Regions from separate parts of the Pantoea sp. X-Soil-ISGK-275 genome, predicted to be linked through region 2. Evidence: predicted binding sites of a transcription regulator. Region 2 holds the regulator's gene; each other region holds the start of a gene.
The links. Region 2 encodes CRP, which controls carbon source genes, mostly activating them, when cyclic AMP is high. Its sites were predicted from a motif close to ATGTGANNNNNNTCACAT; they were not measured.
Positions count from the first base shown of each region.

Region 1 (8,029 bases), 3.4 Mb from region 2:
TTGACCTGAAGACCAACGAAACCGTGTGGAAAAAACGCATTGGTACGGTTCGCGATAGCGCGCCAGTTCCACTGCCGTTCAAAATGGGTATGCCAATGCTGGGCGGCCCAATCACCACTGCAGGTAACGTGTTCTTCATTGGTGCTACCGCAGATAACTATCTGCGTGCATTCGATACCAATACCGGTGAAATGCTCTGGCAAGCACGACTGCCAGCGGGCGGCCAGGCTACGCCGATGACCTATGAAGTGGATGGCAAGCAGTACGTTGTTATCGCGGCAGGTGGTCACGGTTCGTTTGGTACCAAGCTGGGTGATTATGTGATTGCTTATGCACTGCCAGATGCGAAGTAAGTTTTCGCGTTGAAGTAATAAAGCGGGCTTAGGCCCGCTTTTTTGTAGGGTCGCCATTTATGGCGACCTTTGCAAAAACCGCACAAACTTGCGGTGCGCCCATCATGAAGGTCGCCATGAATGGCGACCCTACGAGTTAGCGGTTACGCAGCACGCGGGCGTTTAACAGCGCGCACAGCGCCATAATTATGCAGGTGGCCAGAAACACCGGACGCATACCAAACGCGCCGCCAACAAAGCCACCAAACAGCGGACCTGAAACCTGGCCGACATACTGCGCCGAAGTGGAATACCCCAGCATCTTACCCACCTGCGACTGCGGCACGCTGTGACGAATCAGCGCCGTGACGCACGGCATCAATCCACCCAGCGCCATGCCCATCAGAAAACGCAGCACCACCAATTGCCACGCTTCGCTGATAAAAGCCTGCGGGATCAACAGCAACGCGCAGGCTATCAATCCGTAAATCAGCACGCGACCATGCCCAACGCGATCGGCCAGCCGTCCCAGACGCGGTGCGGAGAGAATGCTGCCGAGCGCGGCGGCGGCCATCACTAAACCGGCGGTGACGGTGATGGCGTGATCGCCGCTGACAAACTGGCCGATATACAGCGTGATGATCGGCTCAATCGACATATTGGCGAAAATCAGCAGCATGCCCGACAGCCACATCAGTCGCACCACCGGCAGATTCGGCGGTGCCTCATCGGCTGCACTGCTTTGCACGGTTTTCTTGCCGAAGGAGCGCGGCACCTCTTTCAGCAGAAAAGTAGTTGCGAGAAAGGCAAGGAAAATCACCGCGCCGGTCAGCCAAAAGGTGTGACGAATACCAATCAGCGGCGGCAACACGCCGCCCAGCAGCGGCCCCACCACGTTGCCCGCCATGATGCCGGACGACAGCACGCCGAGCGCCCAGCCGGTTTGCTCTTTCGGCGTTTGCGCCGCCACCAGAATGGTCGATCCCGAGGCGTAACCGCCGAGCAAACCCGCCAGCAAACGCAGCGCCACCAGTTGCCACGGCGCGGTGGCCATGCCAATCAGCGACATCGCAATTGCCATGCCGAGGCTGGCGCGAATCAACATCAGTTTGCGGCCATAGCGATCGGCCAGTTTGCCCCAAAGCGGCGCGGTCAGGGCGGCGCTGAGGAAGGTGGCGCCGTAGGCTGCACCCGACCAGCGCGCAATCGCCGCCGGTTCCTGCACGCCGAGTTGCTGCACGTAGAGCGGCAGAAACGGCAACAGTAGTGTCATCGCCACGATGGTGCTGAACGAACCCAGCACGCAGACACATAAATTTCGCTTCCAGTGTTGCTGTTCGGGCGCTAACGCGAGTGGAGGTTGCTGCATGGTGATATCCCTGTTTTTTGCTTTTTTAGCAGGCTAACAGCGAGCAATCAGAGAAAACAGGGTTGTTATGATAATTGCCAGGCGGCGTAGCATTGTTGCCAGATAACAACAATTACGCCATGCCGAGCGCCTTGATTAAGGCATCGCACAGCAATGTCACCGGCGAAGAGGGTTGCGGCTGCTCTTTCAGCAACAGATAGCTGTGCAGGCGATCCATTTGCCACTCCGGCAGCACCTGCTGAATTTCGCCGCGCGTCAAAGCATCTTGCGTCATATAAGCAGGCAGATAAGCGATGCCGGTCCCCGCCAGCGCCGCATTGAGCAGCGCCATGCTGTTGTTAGCGCGGAAACGGCTATGTACATCCAACGCCAGCCGCTGTTTATCACGGCGAAATGGCAGCGCGGCGGTGTGCGCCGGACCGTGAAACAGCAGTAAGTCGTGGCGCGTCAGGCGGTCGGGATGATCGATGTCCGCATGCGCCGCCAGATAATCCGGCGTAGCGTACAAGCCCCAATCAATGCTGGCGAGTTCACGATAGTTAGCGGCATCGGGCGCACGTGCGCGGATGACAATCGCCACGTCGGCGCTGGGTTGCGGGTCATCGCTAGTGGTGAGTTCGAGATCAACGTTGATGTGAATATGGCGGCGGATAAAGTCATTTAGCGTTGGCACCACGCACTGGCAGCCGTAGGTGACCGGCGCCTGCAAGCGCACGTTGCCGGCGGGCAGTTGATGCACCTGCTGCACAAAGGCGTCGGCGCGATGCATCTCTTCCAGCATGCGCACACAGAACGGATAGTAAGCCTGGCCGAGCTCCGTCAGCACCACTTTGCGCGTGGTGCGCTGCAACAGCTTGATGCCGAGGCGCACTTCCAGCCGCGCCACTTCACGGCTGACGTGGGATTTGGAGACGCCTAAGGTGCGTGCGGCTTCGCTAAAGCTTTGCCGTTCCACTACGCGTGCAAACAGCATCATGGCGGAGAGATTGTCGCTGTTGTCCATGTTCTCTGGCAGTTAAGAGAGTGAGAACAGCAGCTTATAACAAATTCCCCGATCCTGGTCGCCATAAATGGCGACCCTACGCGACGGCTAATGGGAACAATAAACGATCCGGCTCGACGCGACGCTGGCGACGCAGCTGGCCTGGCGTAACCATGAAGTAGTTTTTGAAGGTGCGAGTATAAGCCTGCTGCGTATCGAAGCCGTAACTCATCGCCACCTGCAAAATCGCCTCATCGCTGTTAATCAGCGTCAATGCCGATTCGGTTAAGCGGCGCTGGCGAATGTATTCGGCCAGCGAAAAACCGGTGTGCTGACGGAACAGACGTTGCAGATGCCAGCGGGAGTATCCCGAGCGGCGTGCTACTTCATCCAGATGAAGATCGTGCCCTAAGTTATTCTCTATCCAGTCCAGCAAACTACGGATAAATTCGCGCTGATTCATGGGATTCTCCTGCGTTGGCAATGTGTCCAGTGCCGCCACAATAGCGCGTTAAATTTATCCCTTAATTAGCAGAAAATTAGCGCAGAATTAGCAAGCGGGAAAACGGGTATAATTCTGGCCTAATTATCTGTCGCTACACTGCGTTCAGTTGAGTTGGAGGGCATCATGCGTGTGCTGCTGGTAGAAGATGACGAAATGATTGGCGCGAATCTGCAGCAAGCGCTGGAAGCGGCAGGTTGGTCAGTGGATTGGGTACGCGACGGCGTCTATGCCAGCAATGCCTGGGCCGAAGGCGGCTATACCTGCGTGTTGCTGGATCTTGGCTTGCCGCGTGAAGATGGCTTGCAGGTGCTGCGACGAGCGCGCACGCGCGGCGACATGACGCCGGTGCTGGTGCTCACCGCCCGCGATACCGTGCAGCAGCGCATTCAGGGATTGGACAGCGGCGCGGATGACTATTTGCTGAAACCCTTTGATCTGCAAGAGGTGCTGGCACGTATGCGCGCCATTACCCGCCGTCGCCACGGTGCGGCAGATTCTCTGCTCGGCAGCGGCGACGTGCAGATCGACATCATGACGCGCGAAGTGTTGTATAAAGGCCAGCGCGAACAGCTCACCGCACGTGAATATGCCCTGCTCTACGCCTTGCTGGAGCGGCCCGGCGCCATCCTTTCACGCGAACAGTTAGAAAACCGCATTTACGGCTGGGGCGAAGAGGTCAGCAGCAACGCGGTGGATGTACTGATTCACGGTATGCGCCGCAAACTGGATAACGAAGTGATCCGCAACGTACGCGGACTTGGCTGGCGGGTACCGGCAATATGAAACCTTTCACCTTTATGCGCTCGCTGCGTAACAAACTGCTCGCCACGCTGGTGATTCTGCATCTGGCGATGATCGGCGGCGTCACCTGGTATTTCTATCACTGCTACGGCGACATGATGGGTACCATGAAGGACGATCAGCTCGCCAAGATCGCTGATGCCTGGGCCAGCAGCCAACGCATGCCGGCGCTGATGCCGATGGTGATGCATGAAGAGAAACTCAAAAGCACCTATATCGTTCAGCTGTGGGACGAAAGCAACCATCTGCGCGCCAGCTCGTGGCCGGGCCTGCATGCGCCATTGCAGCTGAAAAAAGGCTGGACCGATTTGAAAGTCGGGGATTGTGGCGACGACTGCGAATGGCGTGTTTACACGCGGCCCGGCGAGCTGGGCAGTGAAATCGGCAATATTCAGGTGCTGCATAATATCGGCTACATGAAAAGTATCATGGTCAAGCGAGCGCTCTCCGCCATCATTCCGTTGGTGCTGATGATGCCGCTCTCACTGATCGTGATATGGCTGGTGGTGCGGGCGATAACGCGTGATTTACGCGTGGCGTCGCGCCATATCGCAGCCCAGGAAACGCTGCATCCGCATAGCGTTTCACCTGATGGTTTACCGGACGAAGTGCTGCCGCTGGTGGCAGCTTACAACGCCTTGCTGGATAGACTGCGCGCGGCCTGGTCATCGCAGCGTCAGTTCCTCGAAGATGCGGCGCATGAGCTGCGCACGCCGGTCACCGCCGTGACCTTGCAGCTGGAGAATCTGCGGCAACATATTCAACCCGGAGAAGCCCGCCGCCAGTTCGATCAGCTGGAAGCGGGCGTAACGCGCACGCGCCATCTGGTGACGCAGCTGCTGAATATCTCGCGTCAGGAAGATCAATCGGTGGTCGCCACGGTGGAAAGCATCGAGCTGGACGACCTGCTGAAAGAGAGCATTGAGCAGTTGATGGTGGTGGCAGATAAGCGCGGCATTGATATCGGCTTTAACGGCACCACCCATTATCGCCTGCACGCCAGCCGCTCCGATCTGCGAAGCCTGTTTGATAACCTGATCGGCAATGCGATGCTGCACACGCCGGAAGGCAGCCTGGTCGATGTGCTGCTGCATCGCGTCGGTAATCACACCGTGGTGGATATTGTCGATAACGGGCCCGGCATGGCGGAATCCTTTATCGAACGCGCCTTTGACCGCTTCACCCGTTCGCCGGACGTGCAGGCGCAAGGCAGCGGCTTGGGCTTATCGATTGTGCGCAGTGTGGCGCAAAAGCATCAGATGCAAGTTGCGCTGTCGAACCGCCACGATCAACAGGGCCAGATTGCCGGCCTGCAGGTACGCGTTACCCTCCCATAACCCGTAGGGTCGCCATTCATGGCGACCATGCAACCTATCGCACCATTCTCTCAACCCCTTTTTCCCGACGAACGCGACACGTAAACGGTTGCGGGGTTCCGTTCGCCTCACGGTCTTTATGTGATAACGATCACATTTCCAGTGAATCAAACTGCAACACTTTTTGACAAACGTGACCAAAATCTATTTTCTATGCCTCTGTTACAGGCACATTACGCAAGCTTGAAAATCTGGCGACACAGACCGGATACGACAACTCACTGCCCATCCCCTGGGATCAATTTCACCCGATCGCGGCGACGGCCCGGCGATCAAAAGCATGTGGTTAACAATAATGAAATATAAAGCGTTGATAGCAGGGGCCTTATTGGCCAGCAGCTGGACTGGTGCGGCACAAGCGGCAGACAGCGATCCGCAGTACGTTTCTGACTGGTGGCATCAGAGCGTGAACGTGGTGGGCAGCTACCACACCCGTTTTGGACCCCAGTTCAACAACGACGTGTATCTGGAATACGAAGCCTTTGCTAAAAAGGATTGGTTCGATTTCTACGGCTACCTCGATCTGACCAACTTCTTCGGCGTGGGCAACAGCAACGCCAACGGCGTGTTCGACCACGGTTCGCCGATGTTCATGGAAATTGAGCCACGTTTCTCCATCGATAAGCTGACCGGCACCGATCTCTCCTTTGGTCCGTTTAAAGAGTGGTACTTCGCCAACAACTACATCTATGACATGGGTCGCAACAGCGATAGCCGTCAGAACACCTGGTACATGGGTCTCGGCACTGACATCGATACGCACAGCGATATCGGCCTGTCGCTGAACGTTTACGCGAAATACCAGTGGGAAAACTACGGTGCGGCGAACGAAAACAGCTGGGATGGTTACCGCTTCAAGGTGAAATACTTTGTGCCGATTACCGATCTGTGGGGCGGCAAGCTGAGCTACATCGGCTTCACCAACTTCGACTGGGGTTCCGATCTGCGTGATAAGTCCGATCGTTCACGCACCAGCAACTCGATTGCATCGAGCCACATTCTGTCGCTGAACTACGATCACTGGCATGTTTCAACCGTGGCGCGTTATTTCCACAACGGCGGCCAGTGGGCTGACGGCCAGGAGGTGAACTTCGGTAACGGTCCGTTTGAAGTGAAATCGACTGGCTGGGGTTACTATTTGGTGGTGGGTTACAACTTCTAAGTTGTTGGTTTCCCTCACCCTAACCCTCTCCCACAAGTGGGAGAGGGAACAGATCGTGCCCCTACCTACTCTCTCTCCCGCTTGCGGGAGAGGGCTGGGTGAGGGCTAGCGCGCACCCTATACTCAAATCTGCGGCTTATACGCATTCACCATCCACGGTACGCCGAACTTATCGGTCAACATGCCAAAGCCATTGGCCCAGAACGTCGGTGCCCAGCTTTTCGTCACTTCACCGCCCGCTGACAACGCCTCAAACCAACGCTTGCCTTGCGCCTCATCCGGCGTGGATAAACTCACGGCAAAACCGCCATACGCCGCCTGCGGTGCGCCATCGCTCATCATCAATTCGCCCTGACCGATGCGCAGGTGGGCATGCATAATCTGCTCCGGCGAAAAGCTCACGCCCGAGATACAACCTTCGTCCTCCACCGGCGTTTCATCCGGCATATCGCCATAAGTCATCTTGAACAGAAGCTCGCCGTCGGTGGCGTCGAGGTAGAAGGCAATCGCCTCTTCGCAGCGACCGCTGTAAAAAACATACGGGGTAACTTGCATGCTCTGTACTCCATAAAGGGAACGTCCCCTGCAAGTGTAGTGCACATTATTTATACCGTTGCGAGCCAGGCCGCACTCTTACCTTTGCTGACAGTAGCGCCGAAACAGCTGCGCCATGTAGGCGCTCATCGGTGTCAGCGCGGTGTCTTTGCGCTGGATAAGGTAGAAAGTGGCTTTCGGTAAGGGTTCGTCGAGCTCGAGGGAGATCAGCTGGCCGCCGTGCGTCGGGTCTTCAATCACATCGCGCGAAATAATGCTGACGAAATCGCTCTGTGCCACCAGGCTGGTGCAGGCCATAAAGGTCTCGCAGGTGACGACGATTTTCGGTGCCATGCCGCGCTCGCCAAACAGATCGTGCAGCAGCCGATAATAGCTTCCCTGCGGCGTCGGCATGGTCCAGTCGCAGTGCTGCAACTCAGCCAGCGTGCGCGCGTGCGCCATCGGATGTCCTTTGCGCATCACCACCTGATAATCACGCTCCATCAGCCGTTCAAACACCAATTCCTGATCGAGATGATTTTTATCATAGGTATTGATGGTGAAATCCAGTTCGCCCTGGCGCAGTTCATGCACCATCGAAACCAGCTGACCTTCAACAATCCGCACCTTAACCAGCGGATACTCGCGATGAAATTGATTAATCACCTGCGGCATGACGGTGCGCGCAATACTGCCGCCCACGCCGATGTTAACGCGCCCGCCGGCTAATCCCAGCCGCTGCTGAATATCTTCCTGCGCTACCCGCAACTCTTCCAGTATCAGGCTGGCATGCTGAAAAAAGTTATCACCGATATCGGTCAGCGTTACGCCCTGCTGTCGCCGCTCGAACAGGCGTGCGCCCAGCGCCAGCTCCAGTTCCTGAATCGCTTTGGTCAGCGCAGGCTGTGAAAGCCCGGACAAGCGGCTGGCGGCGCGAATACTGCCCTGACGTGCCACGTCAACAAACG
Region 1 is NZ_AP035976.1:450,986-459,014, reverse strand. It holds gene AC6I8A_RS02010 (glucose/quinate/shikimate family membrane-bound PQQ-dependent dehydrogenase) at 1-353, shown strand, start outside; gene AC6I8A_RS02005 (MFS transporter) at 490-1,701, opposite strand; gene AC6I8A_RS02000 (LysR family transcriptional regulator) at 1,814-2,704, opposite strand; gene AC6I8A_RS01995 (helix-turn-helix domain-containing protein) at 2,781-3,146, opposite strand; gene AC6I8A_RS01990 (response regulator) at 3,312-3,971, shown strand; gene AC6I8A_RS01985 (sensor histidine kinase) at 3,968-5,326, shown strand; gene AC6I8A_RS01980 (nucleoside-specific channel-forming protein Tsx) at 5,661-6,527, shown strand; gene yjdN (VOC family metalloprotein YjdN) at 6,651-7,082, opposite strand; gene AC6I8A_RS01970 (LysR family transcriptional regulator) at 7,161-8,029, opposite strand, start outside.
Region 1: AC6I8A_RS01980 (nucleoside-specific channel-forming protein Tsx) is a predicted target of CRP. The motif match lies at 5,445-5,462, and genes of this name have one in related genera.

Region 2 (8,029 bases):
AACATGACTTGCATACCAATCATGATACCAATCAGCAGCGGAATGGTGCGCAGGAAGCCAAAATTAGCACCCGAGGCGGTAAGTAACATATTATTGGGCCCGGGCGTGATGGCCGCGACCCAAAGAAAACCTAACATTGATAAAAAAAGACTCAGTTCCATGTATATTCGGGTGCTCCTCACCCAGTAAAGCGAACAACCCATCGAAGCTATCAGCGACTTATGCATCAGACAAGCCTTTACCCAAGCTATTTTGATCGCCCCAGCGGCGAGCGCTTTACCCCCCTGCGCGGATTCAGTAACGCGCATTTGCAAACACTGCTGCCGCGTATTCTGCGCCGCCGCGTCACGTTGCGTCCGCACTGGCAGCGTCTTGACCTGCCGGACGGCGATTTTGTCGATTTAGCGTGGAGCGAAGATCCGGCGCAGGCACGTCACAAGCCGCGCATGGTGATGTTTCACGGCCTGGAAGGCAACTTTCGCAGCCCGTATGCGCATGGCCTGATGCAGGCGTGTCAGGCGCGCGGCTGGCTGGCGGTGGTGATGCACTTTCGCGGCTGCAGCGGCGAGCCTAATCGCTTGAAGCGCATCTATCACTCCGGTGAAACCGAAGATGCCACCTACTTCCTTAACTGGCTGCAGCGTGAATGGGGCAGCGTGCCGACCGCTGCAGTCGGCGTTTCGCTGGGCGGCAACATGCTCGCTTGCCTGCTGGGTCAGCAAGGTCACGATGTGCCGATTGATGCCGGCATCGCCATCTCAGCGCCGCTGGCGCTGGAGCCGTGCAGCGGCAAATTGGATGTTGGCTTTTCTCGCTTCTATCAGCACTATTTGCTGACGCGGCTAAAAAAGAACGCTACGCGCAAACTGCACGCCTGGCCCGGCACGCTGCCGGTCGATCTCAGCCAGTTACGCGCTTTCCGCCGCTTACGCGAATTTGATGATGCCATAACGGCACGTGCGCACGGTTTTATTGACGCCAGCGACTATTATCAACAAGCCAGCGCGATGCCGCTGCTCACCGGCGTGCGTAAACCGCTGCTGATCATTCATGCGCAAGACGATCCCTTTATGACTGATGCCGTGATCCCGCAACCTGACCAGCTGTCAGCCTCCATTCAGTATCAGCTGACGCAGCAAGGTGGCCATGTCGGCTTTGTCGGCGGCACCTTGCTTAAACCGAAAATGTGGCTGGAACAACGCGTGCCCGACTGGCTCTCAACTTATCTGGATGTGTAATAGTGATTATTCCCTGGCAACAACTCGAAGCGGAGACGCTGGAAAATCTGATTGAAACCTTCGTGTTACGCGAAGGCACCGATTACGGCGAGCAGGAACGCAGTTTGCTGCAAAAAGTCGCCGACGTGCGCCGCCAGCTGGAGCGCGGCGACGTGGTGCTGGTGTGGTCGGAACTGCATGAATCGATCAATATTATGCCGAAGGGTGAATTTCGCGGCTGATGCACCCCGCGGCAATTCGTGGTAACAATGCTCATCGCCGGACTTCACAGGGAGCTCTGTTATGTCAGCCAGGCATCCAATTATTGCCGTCACCGGTTCCAGCGGCGCCGGAACCACCACCACCAGCCTCGCCTTCCGTAAGATTTTCCAGCAGCTGAACCTGCATGCGGCGGAACTCGAAGGCGACAGTTTCCATCGCTTCACGCGTCCGGAAATGGACATGGCGATCCGCAAAGCACGCGATCTCGGTCGCCACATCAGCTACTTCGGCCCGGAAGCCAATGATTTCGGCCTACTGGAGCAGACGTTCAAACATTACGGTCAAACCGGCCTCGGCGAATCACGCAAATATCTGCACACCTACGATGAAGCGGTGCCGTGGAATCAGGTGCCGGGCACGTTCACGCCGTGGCAGCCGCTGCCGGAAAACACCGATGTGCTGTTTTATGAAGGCTTGCACGGCGGCGTGGTTACGCAGCAGCAAAATGTGGCGGAGCATGTCGATCTGCTGGTTGGTGTGGTGCCGATTGTTAACCTTGAGTGGATTCAGAAGCTGGTGCGTGACACCGGCGAGCGCGGCCATTCACGCGAAGCAGTAATGGATTCGGTGGTACGTTCGATGGAGGATTACATTAACTTCATCACGCCGCAGTTCTCGCGCACCCACATTAACTTCCAGCGCGTGCCGACCGTTGATACCTCAAACCCGTTTGCCGCCCGCGAAATTCCCTCGCTCGACGAAAGCTTCGTGGTGATTCATTTCCGTGGCCTGGAAGGCATCGCGTTCCCCTATCTGCTGGCGATGATTCAGGGATCGTTTATTTCCCACATCAATACCCTGGTGGTGCCGGGCGGCAAAATGGGATTGGCGATGGAGCTGATTATGCTGCCGCTGGTACAGCGACTGATTGAAGGGAAGCGGATTGAATAGGTTTGGTGCGGGCGGTGAAAAGGGAGGCATGAATGCCTCCCCTTCGACCGATTACAACTCGACAACCTCATAGCTGTGGGTAATTTCCACGCCTTTACCCAGCATGATCGCCACCGAGCAATATTTTTCCGCTGACAGGTCAACCGCGCGCGCAACCGCTTTATCGCTCAACGCTTTGCCGCTGACGATAAAATGCAGGTTGATGGTGGTAAAAATGCGTGGCGCTTCTTCACGGCGTTCTGAGGTGAGTTTCACTTCGCAATCCGCCACATTGCTGCGCCCTTTTTGCAGGATCGACACCACATCAATGGCGCTACAGCCGCCCGCGGCCATCAGCACCATCTCCATTGGACTTGGCGCTTTATCACCGGAATTACCGTCCATTAATACCTGATGGCCAGATGAGGATTCTCCGAGAAAGGTAAGACCTTCCACCCATTTCACTCGTGCCTGCATTATTCTCTCTCCTGAAGCGGCGGTTTTGCCGCCAGAGTACGCTTTCACCTGACAAACAGCAATCCAGAGTAATCCCCCTTGTGCTGAAGCGAGACAACACAAGACAGCTCGCAAAAGCTGTGCTACAAACAGTGCTGAAAATATTTTCGTCATCACAGACGAAGGCCGGAAGAATCAAAAGCGTAGCTTAAGAGTCCACCCGGAATAATTTTTCCTTTACTGGAAACGCTCGACGATTAAACCGCCTGACAGGGAAAAATGCCCCCTGTGTTTTGGGCACGATTACAACAGAGGATAATAGCGAATGGTTCTCGGCAAACCGCAAACAGACCCTACACTCGAATGGTTCCTGTCCCATTGCCATATTCACAAATATCCATCCAAAAGCACGCTCATCCATCAGGGTGAGAAAGCGGAAACGCTGTACTACATCGTAAAAGGTTCCGTAGCGGTACTGATTAAAGATGAAGAAGGCAAAGAGATGATTCTCTCCTACCTCAATCAGGGAGATTTCATCGGCGAACTCGGTCTTTTCGAAGAAGGCCAGGAACGTAGTGCCTGGGTACGTGCGAAGTCTGCCTGCGAAGTGGCTGAAATTTCATACAAAAAATTCCGTCAGCTGATTCAGGTAAACCCGGATATTTTAATGCGACTTTCGTCGCAAATGGCGCGTCGTCTGCAAGTGACATCTGAGAAAGTGGGCAACCTTGCCTTCCTCGATGTCACCGGACGTATCGCGCAAACGCTGCTAAATCTGGCCAAACAGCCAGATGCGATGACTCACCCAGACGGGATGCAAATCAAAATCACCCGTCAGGAGATTGGTCAGATCGTGGGCTGCTCACGCGAAACCGTGGGTCGTATCCTGAAAATGCTGGAAGATCAGAACCTGATCTCTGCACACGGTAAAACCATCGTCGTTTACGGCACCCGCTAATTTCTTCTCACCCACGGCGTGATGGCAACATCGCGCCGTTTCTATTTGCGATGAGCTGATGTGGCGTCGAATCATCTATCATCCCGAAGTTAACTATGCGCTGCGGCAAACGCTGGTGCTGTGCCTGCCTGTGGCTCTCGGCTGGCTGTTTGGCGATCTGCAAAAAGGGCTGCTGTTCTCGTTAGTGCCGGCCTGCTGCAACATGGCGGGTCTGGATACGCCGCACAAACGCTTCTTCAAACGCCTGATTGTGGGGGGTTCGCTGTTTGCCACCGGCAGTTTCCTGATGCAAATCCTCACCGCTTATCAGGTTCCGCTGCCGCTGATTTTGCTGGCGTTGCCGCTGCTGATTGGCGTGACCGGCGAAATCGGCCCGCTGCATGCACGATTGCTGCCCGCGACTTTGATTGCCGCTATTTTCACGCTCAGCCTGGTTGGACGCATGCCGATGTGGGTGCCGCCGCTGCTCTACATTGGCGGCACGCTGTGGTACGGCTTATTCAACTGGTTCTGGTTCTGGCTGTGGAAAGAGCAGCCGATGCGCGAGTCGCTCAGCCTGCTGTTCCGCGAGCTGGCGGATTACTGCGATGCCAAATACACCTTACTGACGCAGCTGACCGATCCGGAAAAAGCGCTGCCACCGTTGCTGGCACGTCAGCAAAAGGCGGTCGATCTCATCACCACCTGCTACCAGCAAATGCATATGCTGTCGGCCAGTCGCGATAACAGCCACAAACGCCTGACGCGCGCTTTCCAGGTGGCGCTGGATTTACAGGAACACATCTCGGTGAGTTTGCATCAGCCGGAAGAGGTGCAGAAGCTGGTTGAAGAGAGCCACGCCGAAGCGGTGATTCGCTGGAACGCCAAAATCATCTCGGCGCGACTGCGCGTGCTGGCGGATGCAATTCTCTACCATCAGCTGCCAGACCGTTTTCATATGGAGAAACAGCTCGGCGCGTTGGAGAAAATTGCGCGCCAGCATCCGGATAACCCGGTCGGCAACTTCTGCCTGTATCACTTCAGCCGCATCGCCCGCGTGTTGCGTACGCAGAAGCCGCTCTACACGCGTGACCTGATGGCCGATCGCCAGCGCCGTTTGCCGCTGTTACCCGCGCTGCGCAGTTATCTGTCATTCAAATCCACCGCGTTACGCACCGCGGCACGCTTTGCCGTGATGCTGATGTTTGGCAGCGCGCTGGCGCTGTTCTTCAACATTCCCAAACCTTACTGGATTCTGATGACCATCATGTTCGTCAGCCAGAACGGTTACAGCGCGACGCGCGTGCGCATCCAGCACCGTGCGCTGGGCACTTTTGCCGGATTGCTGATCGCCGCCGCGTCGCTCCAGCTGGCGGTGCCGGAATCGATCACGCTGCTGTTTATGCTAGGGATCACGCTGGCGAGTTATCTGATCACGCGGAAATATTACGGCTGGTCGATGATTGGCTTCACCGTCACGGCGGTGTATTCGCTGCAGCTGCTGTCGCTCAACGGCGCACAGTTTCTGCTGCCGCGCATGATGGATACCTTGATGGGCTGCCTGATTGCCTTCGCCGGGATGATTTGGCTGTGGCCACAGTGGCAAAGCGGACTGCTGCGCAAGAACGCGCACGATGCGCTGGAAGCCTATCAGGAGGCGCTGCGACTATTGTTAGGACCTGAACAGTCGCCGGAGAAACTGGCTTATCAGCGCATGAAGGTTAATCAGGCGCACAACGCGCTGTTCAACTCATTAAACCAGGCATCGAGCGAGCCGGGCTTTAACCTGCAATACCTGAAAGATATGCGCATGTGGGTTACGCACAGTCAGTTTATCGTCGAGCACATTAACGCCATGACGATTCTGGCGCGTGAGCACACCATGTTGACGGCCAAGCTGGCGGAACGTTATCTGCAATCCTGTGAAATCGCGCTGCAGCGTTGTCAGCAGCGACTGGCGTATGATGGGCCGGGCAACGACAGCAATATTCTGGAAGCACCGGAGAATCTCAATGAAGGGCCGGTGACGATTGTCGAACAGCATGTGAAGCGGATTTTGCAGCACCTCAACGTGATGCACACCATCTCTTCGCTGGCGTGGAGCCAGCGACCGCATCATGGCCGCTGGCTCAAGGTGTTACGTCCAAAAGCGAATTAAGCGGCCAGCACCTTTTCAATCGCGCTGGCGAAACGCGTCATGCCTTCGGCGATATCGGTAGGTTCAATCACCAGCGACGGCACAAAACGGATCACGTCGGTACCGGCGGTGAGAATCATCAGCCCTTCCGCTGCGGACGCGTTGAGGATGTCACGCGCTTTGCTGGCGAACTGCGGCTTCAGCGCGGCACCAATCAGCAGCCCTTTGCCACGAATCTCGCTGAAGATAGCGAATTTGCTGTCGATGGCTTGCAGCGCTTCAACAAACTGCTGACGACGCGCTTCAACGCCTTCCAGTACTTCTGGCGTGTTGATGATATCCAGCGCCGTTTCAGCGATGGCACAGGCCAGCGGATTGCCGCCGTAAGTGGTACCGTGAACGCCCGGCGCCATCACCGAGGCGATTTCGTTAGTGGTCAACATCGCACTGACCGGGAAACCGCCGCCCAGCGCTTTCGCGCTGGTAATAATATCGGGCTTGATACCGTAATGCTCATACGCAAACAGTTTGCCGCTACGTCCCATGCCGCTCTGCACTTCATCCAGCACCAGCAGCGCATTGTGTTCATCGCACAGCGCGCGCAGACCTTGCATAAACTCTGGCGTGGCCGGCATTACGCCGCCTTCGCCCTGAATCGGCTCGACCACGATGGCGCAGGTGTGATCGTCAATCACCGCTTTTACCGCATCGAGATCGTTGAACGGCACATGCACGATATCCGCCGGTTTTGGACCGAAACCATCGGAGTATTTCGGCTGGCCGCCAACCGACACGGTGAACAGCGTGCGGCCGTGGAAGGCGTTATGGAAGGCGATAATTTTGCTTTTGAACGGGCTGTGTTTTTTGCAGGCGTAATAACGCGCCAGCTTGAATGCTGCTTCGTTGGCTTCCGCACCGGAGTTACCGAAAAACACCCGATCGGCAAAGGTCGCGGCAATCAATTTACTCGCCAGACGCAGCGCTGGTTCGTTGGTGAACACGTTGCTGGTGTGCCACAAGGTTTCGCCCTGGGTTTTCAGCGTTTCCACCAGCGCCGGATGACAATGGCCCAATGCAGTCACCGCGATGCCGCCAGAGAAATCGATATACTCTTTGCCCTGCTGATCCCACACTCGGCTGCCTTTACCTTTTACCGGCACAAACTGCGCAGGTGCATAAACAGGCAAAATAACGTTATCGAACGTTTCCCGGGTTACCGCTAGTTTTTCCGCTGCCATTGATGACCTCATCGGGTTATTTGTTGAGCTGATGTGAAAATATAATCACAAAATATGCATAAAAAATCACACGAAGGCAAACATAAGTTACGCGTTGAGGAAATTAGCCAGCAGCTGATGCCCTTGCTCACTGAGGATGCTTTCCGGATGGAACTGCACGCCTTCCAACGACAAAGTGCGATGGCGGAAACCCATGATCTCATCCGGCTGGCCGTCGCGCAGGGTCCACGCGGTGACTTCAAACTCAGCGGGCAGCGTATCGCGCGCCACAATCAATGAGTGATAGCGCGTCACGGTCAGCGGATTATTCAGATCGCGAAACACACCTTGGTTGGTGTGCTGGATCAGGGAGGTTTTGCCATGCATTACCTGGCGCGCGCGCACCACCTGCGCGCCATAGGCTTGTGCAATCGCCTGATGCCCAAGGCAAACGCCGAGGATCGGCACGTGCCCGGCGAAATGGCGAATCGCCGCGAGCGAGATGCCAGACTGATCCGGCGTACACGGACCCGGCGAAATCACCAGATGCGTCAGCGGCAGCGCTTGCATCTCATCCAGCGTAATGGCGTCGTTACGCACCACGCGTACCTCCGCGCCCAGTTCGCAAAAGTACTGGTAGAGATTCCAGGTGAAGGAGTCGTAGTTATCGATTAGCAGCAGCATAGCGCCCTCAGGCCAGTAAAAGCGGCGCTATTCTACCTATTTTAGTTCGCCGGGCTCACCACTTTCGCAAACTGCGCGGTAAGCGGTGCCAGATCGCCGGCGACGCCCGCCGAGATCGCAGCGCGCCACGCATCGCGTTCGAGCGTTTCCCAGGAAAGCTGATAACCGGCATGCAGTGCCAACTGTTCAAAGAAGATGCGCTGCGCGCGGCCATTGCCGGCGCGGAACG
Region 2 is NZ_AP035976.1:3,849,032-3,857,060, forward strand. It holds gene AC6I8A_RS17935 (LysE family translocator) at 1-161, opposite strand, end outside; gene AC6I8A_RS17940 (hydrolase) at 222-1,238, shown strand; gene AC6I8A_RS17945 (YheU family protein) at 1,241-1,459, shown strand; gene AC6I8A_RS17950 (phosphoribulokinase) at 1,521-2,390, shown strand; gene AC6I8A_RS17955 (OsmC family protein) at 2,442-2,846, opposite strand; gene crp (cAMP-activated global transcriptional regulator CRP) at 3,151-3,783, shown strand; gene AC6I8A_RS17965 (YccS/YhfK family putative transporter) at 3,842-5,920, shown strand; gene argD (bifunctional acetylornithine/succinyldiaminopimelate transaminase) at 5,917-7,137, opposite strand; gene AC6I8A_RS17975 (aminodeoxychorismate synthase component II) at 7,225-7,800, opposite strand; gene AC6I8A_RS17980 (putative adenosine monophosphate-protein transferase Fic) at 7,842-8,029, opposite strand, start outside.

Region 3 (8,029 bases), 3.0 Mb from region 2:
TGATTCGTGCCAACCAGCTGGCGCTGGAAGATGACGGCATGGAAGAGGGCATGACCTATTACGACGAAGAGAGCCTCTCTTTCTGCGGCGTTGAAGATTTTCTCGCGGTGATTGCCGCTTATCGGCTGTTTATCGCCGGTAAATAACCTAGGGTCGCCATGCATGGCGACCCAGCCGATTACCGTGCCGCGCCGCTTGCAACAGAATGTGAATGTGAAACCTGCTCCTCATCGACGATAGGTTCAACTTTACCCATCAGGAACAGATAGTTAATGATGCCAATCACCACTAACACCGCTGAGAACACCAGCGCCCAGGTAAAATGACCTGTTGCGCCAACAATCGCGCCGGTAATAATCGGTCCCACCGCGCCGCCCATGTTTGAAACGGTATTCTGCAGGCCCGCGACAATCGACACGCTGTTTTGCGGTGCAACATCACCCGGCAAAGCCCACACTTGTGATGCCGCTACAGTGGTGCCGGATTTGGCGATACACAGCAGCAGCACGGTCATAAACACCGAATCGGTGAACGGAGCAAAGCCGATGCACAGCGCCATCAGCAGGCCGATGGTGAGGAAAAGTTTGCGTGTGGCGGTTAGCGACAGCACTTTGTTATGCACCATGCGATCCGATGCCCAACCCGCCAGCACTTCAATCACCATGCCGCAGATCAGCGGCAGCGCGGCTACCATCCCCATTTTGAGGAAATCCATGCCTTTATCTTTCACCAGATAGGTCGGCAGCCAGGTGATAAAGAAATAAGAGGTGTAGTTGATGGTGAAGAAGCCAATGCACATCGCCCAGATATTGCGGTAGCGCAGCAGTTTGTACCACTTCATCGGACGCACGCTTTTATCGCCGTGCTTCTGCGCCTGGCCGTCACGGATGAAGCGCACTTCTTCTTTACTGATCGACTTATGATCTTCCGGGTTTTCAGAGTAGATAAAGTACCAGGCAATCACCCAGAACAAGCCGAGCGCACCAATGGCGAGGAAGGTCAGACGCCAGTCGAACAGGGCGATCATAAAGACAATCAACGGCATGGCCACCGCACCACCAAACTTGGAGGCGCTGTCAAACAGGCCAGAAACCGTGGCGCGTTCACGATCCGGGAACCAGCGCGCGGTAATACCGGCGTTGCTGGGATAGGCGGCGGCTTCACCGACGCCGAGGGCTAAACGCAGCGCCAGCAGCGATTTAAAACCGGTTGCGAGGCCCATCGCCATGGTCGCGATTGACCACCAGCCGACGGCGATGCCGAGACCTTTTTTCTGACCGAAGCGATCGGCGAACCAGCCCGCCGGGATCTGCAATAGCGCATACGACCAGAAGAACGCCGCCATGATGAAGCCCATCATTTCAGGATTGATATCGAGCTCTTTGATCAGATGCGGTGCCGCTGCCGAGAGCACGGTGCGGTCAATGTAGTTAATGGCGATGGCCAGCCACATCAGGCCAGCAATCCACCAACGGATACGACTCGAGCGCGCAGAGTTAGTCATAATAATTATCCACTCGAAAAAGGGTTACAGAGAAAGGCGGCGTGTTATTCCAGCCCGTTCATCACGTTGATTGGGCGTTCGCCCTGTTGGATGCACTGCACAATTTGCGACACGCAACGTTCACCAATCGCACTGATTGCACCGTCGGTGTAACCGGCAATGTGCGCAGTGGGAATGAAGTTGCCGAGCGTGAACAGCGGATGCTCGCTCAGTGGTTCCTGCACAAACACATCGGCCGCCGCACCGGCAATCACGTTATCCAGCAGCGCCTGATAAAGATCCTGCTCGTTCACCACGCCGCCGCGTGAGGCATTAATCAGGAAGGCATTTTTCTTCATGCGTTTGAGGCGCGCGGCATCAAACAGATTGTGCGTTTTGTCGGTAAGCGGCATGTGCAGAGTGATGAAATCGCTGGTTGCGGTCAGCTGATCCAGCGTGACGAATTCGATGCCGTGCTCGGCAGCAAACTGCTCATCGGGATAAAAATCGAACGCGATCACCCGCATGTTGAAGCCTTTGGCGCGCAGCGCAACCTGCTTGCCAATATTACCCAGCCCGATGATGCCCAGCGTTTTGCCGTAGACGTCGGTGGCAAAAATTCGCGGCCAGCTACCCGCGCGAGTTTCGATGGCGGCTTGAGTGATTTGACGCGCGCTGTTGAGGATCAACGCAAAAGCGAAATCGGCAACCGCGTGTTTGTTGGCATCGGGCACATTGGTGACGTAAATACCGCGTGCGCGCGTCGCTTCCAGATTGATGTTGTCGACGCCAACGCCGTGCTTACAGACGATTTTCAGCTGCGGCGCTAACGCCAGCAGTTCTTGGTTGATGTCGGTAAAGGCCACGATCATCGCCACGGTGTTAGCCAGATGCGGCTCAAGTGCGCTTAGCGGCGCATCGGCGGGCAGCATGATCAGCTCAAAACCGTGCTGCTGCAGCGTTGCTATCGGCGTCGCGTCATATTTCGCAAACGACGGTGAAGTGCAGATGACTTTCATAATTCTTCCCGATGTTGAAAAAAACAGATAACAGCCGGTGCCAGGGTCGCCATTGATGACGACCTGGCTGGCTACTCACCTGAAAATTACTGCAAATACTGATTCACAATCTGGCGGATCTTCTGCTCTTCTTCGGCAGAGAAACTCACCGCGTAGCGGCTGTCGCCAACCTCAAAGCCCAGCAGCGTCACCGCTTTTTTTACTGCGGCGGGAGAGAAGCCCACGCTATACAGATCGGTGCGCAGACCGGTGACATTCTCCTGCGCCAGGCGCGAACCTTCGATATCGCCGGCATGAAAGCGTGCCCAAATCGCATTGATCTCTTTAGGCGCCACGTTAGCGAGACCCGAAATACAGGCCGAGCAACCGTCGACAAAGCCCTGATGAATCAACGAATCCGGGCCGTTCAGCACATCAAAACTGTCGATTCCTACAGCCGCTTGCAGGAAGCCGCTCAGGCTTTCATAGCTGCCGGCGCTGTCTTTGATGCCGATGATGTTCGGGTGCGCGGCCAGCGTGCGTACGGTTTCTGGCTGCAGCGTGTTGCCGGTGCGTGCCGGAATGTTGTAGAGGAACAGCGGCACGTCGATGGCGTCGGCCACCGCGCGATAGTGGGCAATCAGCTCTTCCTGTTTCAGTGGCACGAAATAGGGCGTGATCACCGAAACCGCATCCACGCCCAGCTTCGCCACTTGTTTCCCAAGGCGAATGGTTTCACGCGTGGAGATCTCGCCAATGTGCGCCACCACCGGCGCGCTGCCGTTCACTTCATCAACGCAGGTTTGCGTCACCGCCAGCTTCTCCTGTTCGTTCAGCACGAAGAATTCGCCGTTGGTGCCGCCGCAGAAGATGCCGTTGCCAGCGCTTAACTGACGTTTAACCTGTTCGCGTTGGGCGGCTGGATTGAATGCGCCGTCGCGATCGAAAGTAGTGACGATGGCGGTTAACACGCCCTGAATTTTCTTGCTCATGTTGTCCTCGATAATCCTTAGTGATTCAAAGCCGGAAACAGCGTCAGGTAGACGTTGCGTACGTCATCAGCATCCACTTTCATCGGCACATTCTTCATCAGGCGCTGCACGTCGAGCGCGGCTTCCACCAGATACGGCAGATGATCCGGGCCGATACCCAGCTCTTCCAGGCTGGCGGGCAGCTTCAGGCGTTTCACCAGCGCGGCAAAGTACGCCACCAGCGCGTGGGATTTAGCTTCGTCGTCCAGCGAGGTATCGGCATCCGGTAGCAAATCGTAAACCTGAGCGAATTTGCTCACCGCCGCCGGACGCACAAAGCGCATGCAGGGTGCGAGCAGAATGGCATTGGCGACGCCGTGCGGCAGGTGATATTTGCCGCCCAGCGGATAAGACATCGCATGTACCAGATGCGTACCGGCATGCGCAATCGATGCGCCACCGTAATAAGACGCCCACAGCATATTCAGGCTCGCTTCAAGGTTATCCGGCTCAGCGAGGGTGGTTTCGAGGCTGGCAAACAGCTTTTTCATGCCGATCAGCGCATAGTTATCGCTCACCGGATTCGACACGGTAGCGGTAAAGCACTCGATTAAATGGCACAGCGCATCGATACCGGTTGAAGAGGCGATGTGCGGTGGCATGCTGGTGGTGAGCTCTGGCACCAGCGCGACATAATCTGGCAGCATCACCGGCGAGATTATGCCGACTTTGGTCTCTTTCTCAGGGATTGCCAGAATCGCATTGGGCGTGGCTTCTGAGCCGGTACCTGCGGTAGTGGGGATCAGCAGCGAAGTGGTGCGCGTCTGCGGCTTTTCACCCGCCAGCAGCGCGTCCAGTGTTGGCGCGCCTTCAACACACAGAATCGACAGCAGCTTGGCGACGTCCAGTACGCTGCCACCGCCGACGCCAATCACCAAATCCACATCAGTACTCGGCAGCGCGGCGACAATGGCCGCCACATCGTGCTGGCTGGGCTCTGGCGGCACCGTATTGACGATGCTCAGGCTGGCAATCTGCTGCTTCAGCTGGGCGATTAGCGTCTGCACCGCCGGAATGCCTTCGATATTCTTATCGGTCACCAGCAGCGCTTTTTCTTTACCTTGCAGTAAATAGCTGAGGTCATTAAGCGCCTGAAAGCCACTGATCACGGTGCTGTTGATATTCATCTCTTACCCTTACGTTTTTTGCGCTGAATGATTAAGTTTGCTCATGCAGCGCGAGGTCTATCACTACAGTGCCTAATTTTATAGGACAAATTGATTTCGATTAATTTGATCTTGCTCACATATAATCAATCATGATTGAATATAATCATTGCAGCACGACAGCGGCCGGAACAGGAGAGAGCATGACTTTACCGCCATGGAAAACGCCAGTCCTGGTGATTGCCGATGATTTTACCGGCGCCAATGACGCGGGCAGCGGGCTGGCACAAGCCGGGGCGCGAGTGCATGTGCTGTTTGATAGCAGCACGCCGCATGACGCTGATGTCGCCGATGTGCTGGTCATCAGCACCGATAGCCGTGCGCTCAGCGAACAGGAAGCGGCCCGGCGCACGCGGGCGGCGATTGAGCAACATCAGGCCATCGCTAATGACGGTTGGTTGTTCAAGAAGATTGATTCCACGCTGCGCGGCAATCCCGGCGCGGAAATCGCCGCCGCAATGCAGGCCAGCGGCAAAACATTAGCCTTAGTGGTGCCGGCGGTGCCGAAGCTTGGACGCACCACGCGGGCGGGGGAAGTGTGGATCCACCAGCAACGTCTGATCGACAGCGAATTCGCCAGCGATCCTAAAACGCCGGTCACCAGCGGCCATGTGCTGACGCGATTGCAGATGCAGAGCGCCTTGCCGGGTGAAACCCTCGATCTCGCCACGCTGCGTGGCGACCAGCTGGCGCAGGTGCTGGCCAGCAAGCAAGGTTTGCTGGTGGTGGATATCGAGCAGGACGCCGACATTGCCTTATTAATGGCTGCGGCAGCCACGCTGGAGACGCGTCCATTGCTGGCCGGTGCGTCCGGGCTCAGCGATGCGCTTGGCGCGATGCTGGCGGCGCGTCAGCCGCGTCCGGTGCTGGCGGTGGTTGGCTCGATGAGCGCGATTGCGCAGCAGCAGATTACGTGCCTCGCCAGCCAGCGCGACATCCGCGTTATCGATATTGATATCCGCCAGCTTTTTGCCCAACCGGCCTGGCCGCAGGCTGAACAGTGGCAGCAGGCGATGCAGCAGGCGCTGCACGACGGCGCGCATTGCGTGGTGCGCACTACGCAACATGCCGATCAGCGCCACGAGATCGAGCAGTTGTGCCAACAGCATCAGGTTTCACGTCAGCTATTGGGCGAGCGCATCTGCCAGTTTCTCGCGCAGTTAACCCGCCGCGTGTGCCGCAGGGCGCAGCCTGCCGGGCTGTATCTCTCTGGCGGTGATGTGGCGATTGCCGTGGCGCAGGCGTTTGGCGCGAGCGGTTTCCAGATTCAGGGCCTTGTGGCGGGCTGCGTGCCGTACGGGGTTTTGCTTAACAGTGAATTACACCTGCCGGTGATGACCAAAGCAGGTGGCTTTGGTGACGAAAACACCCTGGTAGAAGCCATTCGTTTTATTGAGGAGAAGTCGAGTGAGTAAAATTATTGCGATTACCATGGGCGATCCGGCGGGCATTGGCCCGGAGATCATCATTAAAGCGCTGGCAGAAGGTGAGTTAGCGGGCGTGCCTGCGGTGGTGGTGGGTTGCGCCAACACGCTGCGTCGGGTAATGGGACTCAATGTCACGCCGCAGGCTGAACTGCGCGTGCTCGACCAGGTCAAGGATGCGCACTTCGCGCCCGGCATCATCAACGTGATTGATGAGCCGCTGGCGGATGCCGCCGCGCTGCAGCCCGGCGTGGTGCAGAAAGAGGCGGGCGATTTGGCCTGGCGCTGCGTGAAACGCGCCACCGAACTGGCGCTGGCTGGCGAGGTGCAGGCGATTGCCACCGCACCGTTAAATAAAGAGGCGCTGCACTCGGCGGGACATATTTATCCCGGCCACACCGAACTGCTGGCGCAGCTGACCAACACCAAAAATTACGCCATGGTGCTCTACACCGATAAGCTGAAAGTGATTCATGTCACCACGCATATTGCGCTGCGCAAGTTCCTCGATACCTTAAACGGCGAGCGCATTCAGACGGTGATCGGCATGGCCGATGGCTTCCTGCGCCGCGTCGGTTTCGACAAGCCGCGCATCGCCGTGGCGGGCGTCAATCCACATGCCGGTGAAAATGGTCTGTTTGGCGATGAAGAGATCACTATCGTCGCGCCTGCTATCAAAGCGATGAAAGCGCAGGGCATCGACGTCAGCGGCCCGTGCCCGCCTGATACCGTGTTCCTGCAGTGTCAGGAAGGGCAGTACGATATGGTGGTGGCGATGTACCACGATCAAGGACACATCCCGCTGAAACTATTAGGTTTTTATGATGGTGTGAATATCACCGCTGGCTTGCCGTTTATCCGCACTTCAGCGGACCACGGCACCGCATTTGATATCGCCTGGACAGGTAAAGCGAACTCTGCGAGCATGGCGATCTCCATTAAACTCGCGATGCAGCTTGCATAGGGAAATATGAAGGGACAAAGCCGTCTCGACCAGATTATGGACTATCTGAAGAGCCATAATTTGGTCACTGTTGAACAACTGGTGAGCGCTATTTCCGCCTCGCCAGCGACGATCCGCCGCGATCTGATCAAGCTGGATAAAGAGGGCGTTATTAGCCGCAGCCACGGCGGCGTTACGCTGAATCGCTTTATCCCTAATCAGCCGACCACGCTGGAGAAGATGCAGCGCAACCTCGCCGAGAAGCAGGCCATCGCGCAGTTTGCCGCCAGCTACGTGCAATCGGGTGATGCGGTGGTATTGGATGCCGGTACGACCATGCTGGAGCTGGCGCGCCAGCTGACGCACCTCAAGCTGCGGGTGATCACTGCCGATCTGCACATCGCGCTGTTTCTGTCCGAGTTTAAGCAAATCGAAACCACCATTATTGGTGGACGCATTGATGATTCCAGCCAGTCATGTATTGGTGAACATGGACGCCGCCTGCTACGCAGCATCAATCCCGACATCGCCTTTGTCAGCTGCAACTCGTGGAGCATCGAACGCGGGATTACCACGCCAATCGAAGATAAAGCCGGATTGAAGATGGATCTGCTGGCTAATGCGCGCCGCCGCGTTCTGCTGGCGGACAGCAGCAAGTACGGTTCATGGTCACTGTATTGCGCCGCGCCGATTGATAGCCTGACCGATGTGGTGACGGATGCGCGTCTGGATGAAGCGGTGTGCCGCGATCTGCGCGAGCGTGGTATTGGATTGGAGTTAACGGTTTAGATTCAGATTGGGATTGTGCTGGCTGTCCCCCATCCCGGCCTTCCCCCGCCAGCGGGGGAAGGAGACGCTGCCACATGCAACCCTCGAACTGACATATTGCAGCATCTTCCTCCCCCACTTGTGGGGGAGGACCGAGGTGGGGGACAGCGAGCACCAACCGAGGAGGGGGACTGCGGGCACCAACCGAGTCAGCGT
Region 3 is NZ_AP035976.1:887,199-895,227, forward strand. It holds gene yacL (protein YacL) at 1-146, shown strand, start outside; gene AC6I8A_RS03970 (MFS transporter) at 179-1,504, opposite strand; gene AC6I8A_RS03975 (phosphoglycerate dehydrogenase) at 1,549-2,502, opposite strand; gene AC6I8A_RS03980 (dihydrodipicolinate synthase family protein) at 2,589-3,473, opposite strand; gene AC6I8A_RS03985 (iron-containing alcohol dehydrogenase) at 3,491-4,639, opposite strand; gene dtnK (D-threonate kinase) at 4,822-6,093, shown strand; gene AC6I8A_RS03995 (D-threonate 4-phosphate dehydrogenase) at 6,086-7,066, shown strand; gene AC6I8A_RS04000 (DeoR/GlpR family DNA-binding transcription regulator) at 7,073-7,834, shown strand.
Region 3: AC6I8A_RS03985 (iron-containing alcohol dehydrogenase) is a predicted target of CRP. The motif match lies at 4,743-4,760, and genes of this name have one in related genera.